3 regions of the Brevibacillus sp. AY1 genome follow, and region 3 is predicted to be linked to each of the others. Evidence: riboswitches for the same ligand, from Rfam matches in the RefSeq annotation. Region 3 holds a riboswitch; each other region holds the start of a gene.

Region 1 (3,273 bases), on a different contig from region 3:
GTAACCCAAACAAACCCTGTATCCACTGCTTTGGACGTTACACAATTCCTCCTGGGTAATACCCGCACAGCCTTCAATGCCACTATCCCCGCTTCCAACCACTATGAAGTTCGCTTGACCGTAGCTGGCAACGATGAAAACGTCCTGATCAACACTTATGGCCGTACAGCTGTTGGCGGCGGTATCCTGGATGGATACTCTGTCCTCAACAGTGAATTCACTACCGTCGAGATCGAGAACTGCATCTTCTAAAAACACCATAACAAGAAAAAAGAATTATGGTTTAGACCATAATTCTTTTTTCTGTTTTCATGAAAAAAAACTGCCCGCGAACGGACAGTTTTTCGGTAGGAGACTTACAGTTTTACTACGTTCTCAGCTTGAGGACCACGGTTGCCTTGAACGATGTTGAATTGAACGCGTTGGCCTTCGTCCAAAGTTTTGAAGCCATCACCTTGGATTGCGCTGAAGTGAACGAATACATCGTCTCCGCCTTCTACTTGAATGAATCCGAAACCTTTTTCTGCATTAAACCATTTTACTGTTCCGTTCGTTTGCATGAAGAAAACCTCCAAAAGTCAATTTGAATATGCTAGTCATATTTACCGAAGCAAATAAAGCTCACATATCATGTAAAAATACCATTTCTTGTAAAGTAGTATCCTTGCATGATATGTGAATTCATACCTACTTCAAAAATATGTGGTTACCGTGAGAATAAACCGAACTTGCATGTTACACTTTTGAAACCAAAAACAACGAAAGCCCTACCTCTCTTCCATCCTTGCGGCTCCGATGACCGCGCCAGTGTGAATCAGATATCAAAAACGTAATCCACTGTAGAGATCCCTTCATGGTATTACGTATCGGATTTCAAGTAGCATGATTATTCTACCATGTCTGTCCAACAAAATCAACATCTGCCTCTCTTCGACTAGGTGAATCACGTTTTGGTACAATGGTGGACAGGAGGGATATAGATGAACAAACAGACTGTGAATTGCCAAACCTTACAAGAAATGATGGACAACAAAATGAATCTCGTACTCCTGGATGTTCGTGACGTGGAAAAATTTCAATCAGGAAGTCTCCAATCCGATCTGTATGAGACGCACAATATCCCATATATGATGATGAAGGAATCTGACGAGCCACTGGACCCCAAGACAGCCCATCTATGGAAAGACAAGCAGATTGTTACCCTTTGCACATCGGGGAATAAAGCACAAAAGGCTGCGGCACTGCTCCGTGAAAAAGGATTTCAAGCGGTTGCCCTGTTGGGTGGACTGACAGCTTGGAGAGAAAAACAAAACGATTAATGAGAGTAACCAAGTTGCCTTGCTTCCAGTGAACTTCCAAATATTACAGCTATCATTTTCACTCGTATCTTTGTTAAAGTTGTTCATGCCAAACAAAACAACAAGCCGAGACTTCCAGATGGCTGGAAGTGCGGGGGACGATCTTGCGAAGCTCATTCGCTTGGGGTGAATCGCTTTTTGCGATGGGTTGTATCCTCAACCCAAATCCGACAACTAACCTCGTAGGCAAAAAAAAGGAGACGATGTGAATAATGAAGAACTTCGGTACTATTACCATCGCACTGGCACTTGGATTCGGAATCAGCCTTACTGGCTTTGTAGATACAGCTTCTGCAGCTGCAAAATCCCCAACACCAACAAATAACCAAGCACCTTGTCTGCTTCAATCCAACTTCAAGCAATGGATCCCGCAGATGACACAATGGTATGGATCCAATCAACCATATGCTGGTTTTCAACAACAGCAGCCCGCTGCACCACAACCCAAAGCTCCCGTACAGCAGCCTGTCCAGCAAGCACCTGTTCAACCACAAGTGCCAGCAAATAATCAAGCTCAACAGCCTGTAGCTGCACCTGCGCAACAAGGACAACAAAATGATCAAGCTGCTGCATTTACCAAAGAAGTTGCCGATCTGGTCAACCAAGAGCGTGCAAAAGCTGGTCTTGCTCCACTGCAATTCGATGCTGCTCTCTCGAAAGTAGCGACTGCAAAAGCAGCGGATATGGCACAAAACAACTATTTCGATCACAATAGCCCTACCTACGGTTCTCCATTTGACATGATGAAGCAATTCGGAATCTCCTACATGACAGCAGGAGAAAACATTGCAATGGGTCAACAATCTCCACAAGAAGTCATGACCCAATGGATGAACAGTGAAGGTCATCGCCAAAATATTATGAATGGTTCTTTCACTAAAATTGGTGTTGGCTATGTAAATGGATACTGGGTTCAATCCTTTATTGGATAATTAAACAGGCAGCCGTGCTTCTCGTGAGAAGAAGCACGGCTTTTCCATTGTATCGGAAGAAATAAACGCTGTTTCATCAACCTTGTTGATGCTGCCCCTGCTCACTTGTATTCGAAGTGCTGCAGCAACAGCCGTCGCTTCCCTGCTCCAACAGCTCAACCTCTTTTTGGTTCATTTTTTGTTTTGTTGGGTAAGCGGATACTTCTTTCAACTCGGTATTGATGTCTGACTGTTTACTCATCCGGTACAACCTCCCCGTTTTTACTCGTCTTACGGCTTTAGTATGTGTGCACTTTGTGTACGCATCCTTTTTAAATGATGGAATCGGATCTGTTCAAGACACATGTATCGAGAAAAGTACTTTGTGCAAAAAGTAAGGTGAAATCATCCCCTTCTAGATGACAAATGCATGTAGATACGCTATCTTTATTGGTAAACCAACTGTCGTACATGAAGAGGGAGGCTACCATGCATTCACTGGCATCGCATCTGAACCAAACCATTCAGCGTGAAAATCCGCATGTATTCCACATGCTTTCTCATGTTGGGAAGCTCATTTACTTCCCAAAAGAAGGAATCCTCAGTCAATCAGCTGAAGCAAAGGCGAAAGCCAAAAAATACAATGCAACGATCGGGATCGCTCTGGAAGACGGTCAACCGATGCATCTCAAAGTCATTCAGGATACATTGTCCGCATATAACCCCAAGGACATCTATGAGTATGCTCCTCCTGCAGGCAAGCCAGAGCTTCGTGCAGCTTGGCGCAAAAAAATACTCGAGGAGCAGCCTAGTCTCGCGAATAAGACGTATGGAACTCCGATTGTGACCAATGCACTTACGCATGGACTGAGCGTCGTTGCTGACCTGTTCGCGGATGTAGGGGACAGTGTGATCATCCCAGACAAGAACTGGGAAAACTACGAGCTCACCTTCTCCATCCGGCGCGGTGCGCAAATGGTTTACTACCCTCTGTATAATGAAAA
Region 2 (3,273 bases), on a different contig from region 3:
TGGGAGGAAAGAACCTTACATCCAGTATATTCTTCAACAATTTTTTCATGTTCCTCACTATAAAGCTCACGAAGTAATGTTCTCATTTGTTTAACAAGTTTTCTACCAGTTTTATTGCGGATAAGGTGTTTTTCTTCGACTGTAAGAACTCCTTTAAAACGCGTGATTAACATGTCATTAATAATATATGTTTTAGCTTCTTGAGGTCCTTTTCCGATTAAATCACGTTGAAACTTTATAAATGCTGAATTAATATCAGCTTCTAGATTCTTTTTTAAATTAAACATAAAGCCTCCATTGTAGATGTAAGATTTAAATGCTCAATATTAAATCCAAAGTTACCTTTAATAGGGCCTAAATTCATCAAAAAGAAGCTGTTAAAGTGGTCATTTTAAACAAGTATTTTTCTACAAAAAACATGGAAAATGGCCTTTCTCCAACAACGCTTACGGGGTTAGCTGTCGGATTCGGATGATTAGAGTCACCCTACCTTGTGAAAGGATTCACCCCAAGTATAATAGTTAAAGTGGTTCCCCCGCTTCAAATATGAATTCAGCGGTATTTTCTATGAATTAATAAAGTTTTAAATAATAACTAGAAAAATAAATTCACCTACTCTCTCCAACAACGCTTACGGGGTTAGCTGTCGGATTTGGGTGGTTAGAGTCACCCTACCTTGTAAAAGGATTCACCCCAAGTACAATAGTTAAAGTGGTTCCCCCGCTTCAAAATCGAATTAAGCGCTTGAGGTTAAAATCGAATATATCATACTACTAGAAAAAATCGTTGTAAAGGGTATCTGTTTGATCAAAAATTTCTATGCACTATGTATTTAAGAGAAATAATGTTAAATAAACTACTTAAAATGAGAAATATAAAATTTTAATTATTATAAATAGTTCTTAATTACTATTTACAATATTTGAAGTTTAAATTAAGATTTCAAACATAAACCAATTGTATATCGGCTTAATCCTGAGAACTCAGGAACGGAGGAACCAATCTTTTGGGGTTAATTCTACAATTGTAGAAGGGATGAGAAACTCTTTCGCCATCCTACCCGTCAGCTAACTTCGTCGGCTAAAGCGAAGGAGGTCACAAAGACCACCTTATTTCAAGGGGCTATTTTTGTATGGGTTCATGCAAAAAAGCAGCTTGATTGATACGTAGGTCTTTTTTATTATGCCTATAATTGAAAAAGTTTCGTGGAAGACAGAACGCAGAGAGGGCTTTAAGGCTTGCTAGGCGCTAAGTAGACCAATGAATACTTTTTCTCCATTCAAATGTTTTGCTGTTGCAAATCATTCATTCATCAAAATATGTGAATTTATTTTCACTATTGTGATTTGGATGTTTTTTGTACGGTTACATGACGGAGAAAGAGTAATCATTGGTCTTTTTTGTTTTACTTGCATTCAAGGAAATAGCAATCTTTATCGGCGAGCCAGTTCTATCTATTAAGGAGGAAATAAAAATGGAGAAAAAGTTAATTGTATGTAGTGAAAGCTTATACACGCCAATCGTTTCACTGATCGAGCATGAGGATTCAATGGTAGTTAAGTCATTTAACCAATCTTTTTTAACACAAATACAAAACAGAAAAACAAACATTGTAAACTTAGCAGATTTGATTGATCAATTCATGCAATATGAGGAAGTTTATATCATCGCAGATTCTTTAAATGAAGGGTTTGAATTAACCTTATTCTTTTCTGAAATAAGAACCAGAATGATTATTGTTGTCACTCATAACAGCAGATATATTCCAATTTATAAAATACTAGGAGCAAAAATTGTCATGATTACTAAACCTGGTGAGGATTCTTACCGTTGGTTGCACCGTGTTGTTTAAATTTAAGGAGGTGATTTTCAAGAATCAGATTTAGAATAACCACACTACTAATATGTCATTTAAGAAAGGGAGATTTATATGGATTTAATATCTATTGGCTTAATTATTTTATCATTTGGATTGTTTTTTGGATTTGCTAAATTTTGTAACGAAGTAATTGAAGAGAAAGGAGAAGAGTAATGATCATTTTACTAATCCTTTCGATTGGAATTGCTATTTATTTAACTGATGCACTTATTCATCCTGAAAGATATTAAATTTCATTTTACATGGAGGAAAAGAAATGGATTTTTTACAAATAGCATTGGTTTTGATTCTTGCACTAATTATTGCCATACCAATGGGTAAATACATCGCGCTAAGTTTTTCACTAGAAGAAACGAAGCTTGATCGTGTATTCGGTCAGGTAGAAAAAATCATCTATAAATTATCTGGCATCAATCCAATCAATATGAATTGGAAGCAGTATGCAAAAGCTTTATTGATTAGTAACTTAGTTATGTTTGCCATATGTTACTTGATTGTAAGGTTACAAGGTTTCCTACCGTTCAACCCAAATAATATAGGTGCTATGGAAGAATTGTTATCCTTTAATACGGTTGCAAGCTTCTTAACAAATACAAACTTACAACATTATAGTGGTGAAACTGGGTTATCATACTTTTCTCAAATGACTGTGATTACCTACTTAATGATGACAACACCAGCAACAGGTCTTGCCTTTTGTATGGCGTTCATCCGAGGGGTTACTGGACAAATGAGCTTGGGAAACTTTTATGTGGATTTAGTTCGTTCTCTGACTCGTATTCTCATCCCAGCATCACTTGTTGTAGGACTTTTATTAGTTGGTCAAGGAGTTCCACAAACACTAGATGGAACAGTAACTGCTACAACACTTGAAGGAGAAGAACAACAAATAGCTCGTGGGCCAGTTGCATCATTAGAATCGATTAAGCATTTAGGTACAAATGGTGGTGGATTCTTTGGTGTGAACGCAGCTCATCCATTTGAAAACCCAACACCGTTTTCAAATATTTTACACATACTTTCAATGCTGTTTATCCCAACTTCAATCGTATTCGCTTTTGCTTATATTGCAAAAAAACGAAAGCTAGGTTGGATTCTGACAGGTACGATGGGGGTTATATTCTTAGCGTTGCTTACGACGATTTACGTGAATGAATCAAATGGAAACCCAGCATTATCTGAAATTGGTCTCACCCAAGAAGAAGGAAGCATGGAAGGGAAAGAAGTAAGATTTGGAATTGCTCAAAGTGCACTATTCACAACTGTTACAACTGCTGCAACGACAGGATCAGTTAATAACATGCATGATACTTTAACGCCTCTTGGTGGATTTGTGCCATTAGTGTTAATGATGTTCAATAATATCTTTGGTGGAGAAGGCGTAGGGTTCGTCA
Region 3 (3,273 bases):
TGACATCCGTTGTCGACCAGTTGATTTGACTCAGCATGTTCTCACATAGAAACCGAGAACTGGGGATGACGCTACCGACCTGTCCAGGCTCAGCAATAAAACGCCGTAAAAAGGCCAAAAAGTCTGCCAAGAATCCGTACCTCCTAGGGGAAAAGCAGCCTGATGAGACAGGCTGCCTAATTGCCACTATCTATTCTTATCTAGTTCGGCGGAACGGTCTCTTAGATCAGGATTGATCAGCTTTAACAGCTGGTGCTGGCTTATCTGTCTTTTCCTTCTTATCCACCATTGCCGCCTTTATGCTCGCCAATTCCGCATCCAGCTCATCTTTTTCCAGCTCGGACAGTGCATTCTCCAGTCCGTAGCTTGGCTGGCGCCATTGCCCACTCATTTGGGCTTCTGCTTCCATGCGGATCACTTTTTCTTCCATGCGGGCAAATCCACGCCCTGCAGTCTGTGTACCAATGCCAACTACTGCGTGATTCACCTGTTTTTGCGTACGAGCTACCTGTGCACGTGCCATCAGCGTGAACCTTTTCGCACGCATTTTGTAGAACTCTTCCTTCAGCTCGTTCAGTTTTTCTCTCATCTGTGTCGCCGCTTCAGAAGCGGTCAGATAGAGCTGCTCGTATTCCAACGCGCGTGCTTCAAACTGCTTCTTGTCCGCCAAAGCTCGACGGGCAAGCTCATCCTCACCCTCAGCGAGCGCCAGCTTCACCTGACGATCTCTTTTCTCTACTAAGGCATTTGCTTCTTCCCACTGCTGACGGAATTTCTTTTCCAGTGCCACCTGACGGGCTACCGCCACTTCAACCTGGCCAATTTCCACTTCCATATCTCGCATATATTGATTCAGCATGACTACTGGATCTTCCATAGAATCCAATGCATCATTCACCGAAGCTACAGTCAGGTCACGCAATCGTCTAAAAATACTCATTCTCTTTTCCTCCTCATCATATCACATCAGAATGGTCTTCCAAAGTACTTCGTTCAACCCTACTAGCTTTTTTGAATGAACCGTGTTGGCCGTATATCCTTTCCCCATGCAGAGAGGGGCAAGCGATTTTGGTTACGACCGTTTTGTTTTGTTCACTCTGCTTTCCCATTGATCCAACGTTTCTTCTTTTAATACTCGACGCGCCCATTGCCGTTCCCATTCAGGTGGTGCCTCCTTGGAAACATCATCCTTGGAACGAATCAGCCGGTATCCCAGATAGATGACCCCGACCGCCAGAAGGCTGGTAAACAGTAGATGCAGCTTTCCAATCAGCATCAGGAACCCGAACAGAAAAATCAGTATGCCCCAGAAGCGAGACCCTGAACTTCCCATGATTTTTCGAGCTCCGTAGATCATGATCACTGCCGGTATCAGCAGTCCGATCACATCACCACTGTCGATGCCGATCTGATCTAACAGAACCAATCCACCAATGAGCAGTAGAACCAGCCCGAGCAGAATCTTTCCAGACCGTTCTCCCATCTTGCGTTTCCCTCCTCTCTACATCTGTTGATGCAGATGTCTTCCTCATGCCTTTATTCTAGCCCCAGACACCTGCCTGCCATAACGGGCGAGCGGTTGGTTTTTCCCTCCGTCCTCGGACGGATGTTGATTCCTGCCTCAATCGGACGAGCACGATCGACAAACCCTAAAGACCCAGACCGAATCAGGCCCTGTTCTGTCGAAGGGATTTGGTTACACCATCTGACAATAAATTGTGACGAAATTGTGAACAAACAGGATAATAAAAGGAGATTCCGGATGAGCATGGAATACGTAGGAGTGCTCGTGTAAAAAAATATCGAAAATAGCCGAGTTCCGTTTGACGGAAACGGGGGAACCATGTATTTGGGGTGAATGGCTGTCCACTTTGACAGTCTAGGGAGTCCTTTCGACCGAACCCTTCAGCTAACCTCGTAGGCTCATGAGAGGAGCAGTTCTTTTGCGCAAGTTGTTTGCTTCATTACTGATTGTTGGATTACTTGTGATGGGAGCCGGCGCTGCGCATGCGGAAGAGCAGACAACAAAGCTGCAAGATGTTGTCAGTGAACTCTACGGTGTCCCTTACAAAACTTCCGGCAAGACCAAAAAAGGATTTGACTGCTCCGGTTTCACAGGCTATGTCTTCAAGGAATTAGGTGTGGAATTGCCAGCGAGCTCTGCTGCCCAGTACAAGGTTGGTACTGCTGTTGATAAGAAGGATCTGCAACCAGGCGATCTTGTCTTTTTTAACACGAACGGCCGCAGCATCTCTCACGTAGGCATCTACATCGGAGACGGAAAATTCGTTCATTCTGAATCTGGCCGCGGCGTCGTCAACACCAAGTTGAACGACCCTTACTACTGGAGCAAGCGTTACGTAGGTGCCAAGCGCGTCAACGTACCTGTTCTGGAAGCAAAGGCAGAGGAAGTACCGGCAACTCCGGAAAAAGAAAAGGCTGTTCAAGCAGCTTCGTTGCCGCAAAACTAAACATCCATCAACACCATGTAAGCCAGGGATCTTGATCTCTGGCTTTTTCTGACTCCATTTAGTACCAGGTGTCAAGATGTGACGCTATTTTTTTGGACTTTGTCAGAATATGCTTTATTTTTTTCGAAAACGCTTCAAGTCATGTTATGATAGGCATGAGTATCCACTGAAAAAAATGCTCACTATTATATAGAAGTAACTGGGGGTATATCCTGTGCAAGATCATATTCTTATTGTGGATGATAATCAAGAAATCATAGAATTGCTGGAAGATATATTGGAAAACGAGGGCTTTCAGGTATCCTCTGCCGAGAACGGTGCCGAGGCCCTGATGCAGCTAAAGCGAGGAGAAATTCCAAACCTGATCCTTCTCGACATCATGATGCCGAACATGAGCGGCTACGAGCTTTGCTCCCAGATTCGCCGGGAGTGGGATTTGCCTATTTTATTCTTGAGCGCAAAAGGCAAAGCTGTAGACAAGGTAGTCGGCTTCGAGATCGGCGCAGACGACTACATCACCAAGCCGTTTGATACAGAAGAGCTGCTTGCCCGCATTCGCGCTCACCTGCGCCGTTACGAGCGGATTCGCAAGCACACCGAGGAACAGCCGGAAAAAGAAGCTTCTTCGTCCCCAATCACGATCCTGAAATTCAAAGGACTGGAGATTCACAAAGAAACGTACTCCGTTTTCGTGAGCGAACAGAAAATTGAGCTCTCTACAAAGGAGTTTCAATTGCTGACGTTCCTTGCAGAAAACGCCGGAATCGTCTTTACCCGCGAGCAAATCTATGATCGGGTATGG

What was found. Region 3 has a riboswitch for cyclic di-AMP ahead of JZI27_RS05020 (C40 family peptidase). Riboswitches for the same ligand answer to the same signal wherever they lie in the genome.
Region 1: linked by a shared signal. The riboswitch ahead of JZI27_RS15375 (CAP domain-containing protein) and the one ahead of JZI27_RS05020 (C40 family peptidase) in region 3 are both predicted to bind cyclic di-AMP.
Region 2: linked by a shared signal. The riboswitch ahead of JZI27_RS23205 (hypothetical protein) and the one ahead of JZI27_RS05020 (C40 family peptidase) in region 3 are both predicted to bind cyclic di-AMP.

Annotation. Positions count from the first base shown of each region.
Region 1 is NZ_JAFLPN010000019.1:16,290-19,562, forward strand. It holds gene JZI27_RS15360 (hypothetical protein) at 1-252, shown strand, start outside; gene JZI27_RS15365 (cold-shock protein) at 357-560, opposite strand; gene JZI27_RS15370 (rhodanese-like domain-containing protein) at 981-1,319, shown strand; cyclic di-AMP (ydaO/yuaA leader) riboswitch at 1,413-1,562, shown strand; gene JZI27_RS15375 (CAP domain-containing protein) at 1,571-2,290, shown strand; gene JZI27_RS15380 (hypothetical protein) at 2,367-2,531, opposite strand; gene JZI27_RS15385 (aminotransferase class I/II-fold pyridoxal phosphate-dependent enzyme) at 2,759-3,273, shown strand, end outside.
Region 2 is NZ_JAFLPN010000057.1:8,043-11,315, forward strand. It holds gene JZI27_RS23200 (Na-translocating system protein MpsC family protein) at 1-287, opposite strand, end outside; cyclic di-AMP (ydaO/yuaA leader) riboswitch at 429-568, opposite strand; cyclic di-AMP (ydaO/yuaA leader) riboswitch at 614-753, opposite strand; cyclic di-AMP (ydaO/yuaA leader) riboswitch at 957-1,097, shown strand; gene JZI27_RS23205 (hypothetical protein) at 1,475-1,852, shown strand; gene JZI27_RS25135 (potassium-transporting ATPase subunit F) at 2,032-2,109, shown strand; gene kdpA (potassium-transporting ATPase subunit KdpA) at 2,136-3,273, shown strand, end outside.
Region 3 is NZ_JAFLPN010000003.1:64,054-67,326, forward strand. It holds gene JZI27_RS05005 (class I SAM-dependent methyltransferase) at 1-130, opposite strand, end outside; gene JZI27_RS05010 (PspA/IM30 family protein) at 227-940, opposite strand; gene JZI27_RS05015 (LiaF transmembrane domain-containing protein) at 1,073-1,483, opposite strand; cyclic di-AMP (ydaO/yuaA leader) riboswitch at 1,801-1,939, shown strand; gene JZI27_RS05020 (C40 family peptidase) at 1,944-2,471, shown strand; gene JZI27_RS05025 (response regulator transcription factor) at 2,686-3,273, shown strand, end outside.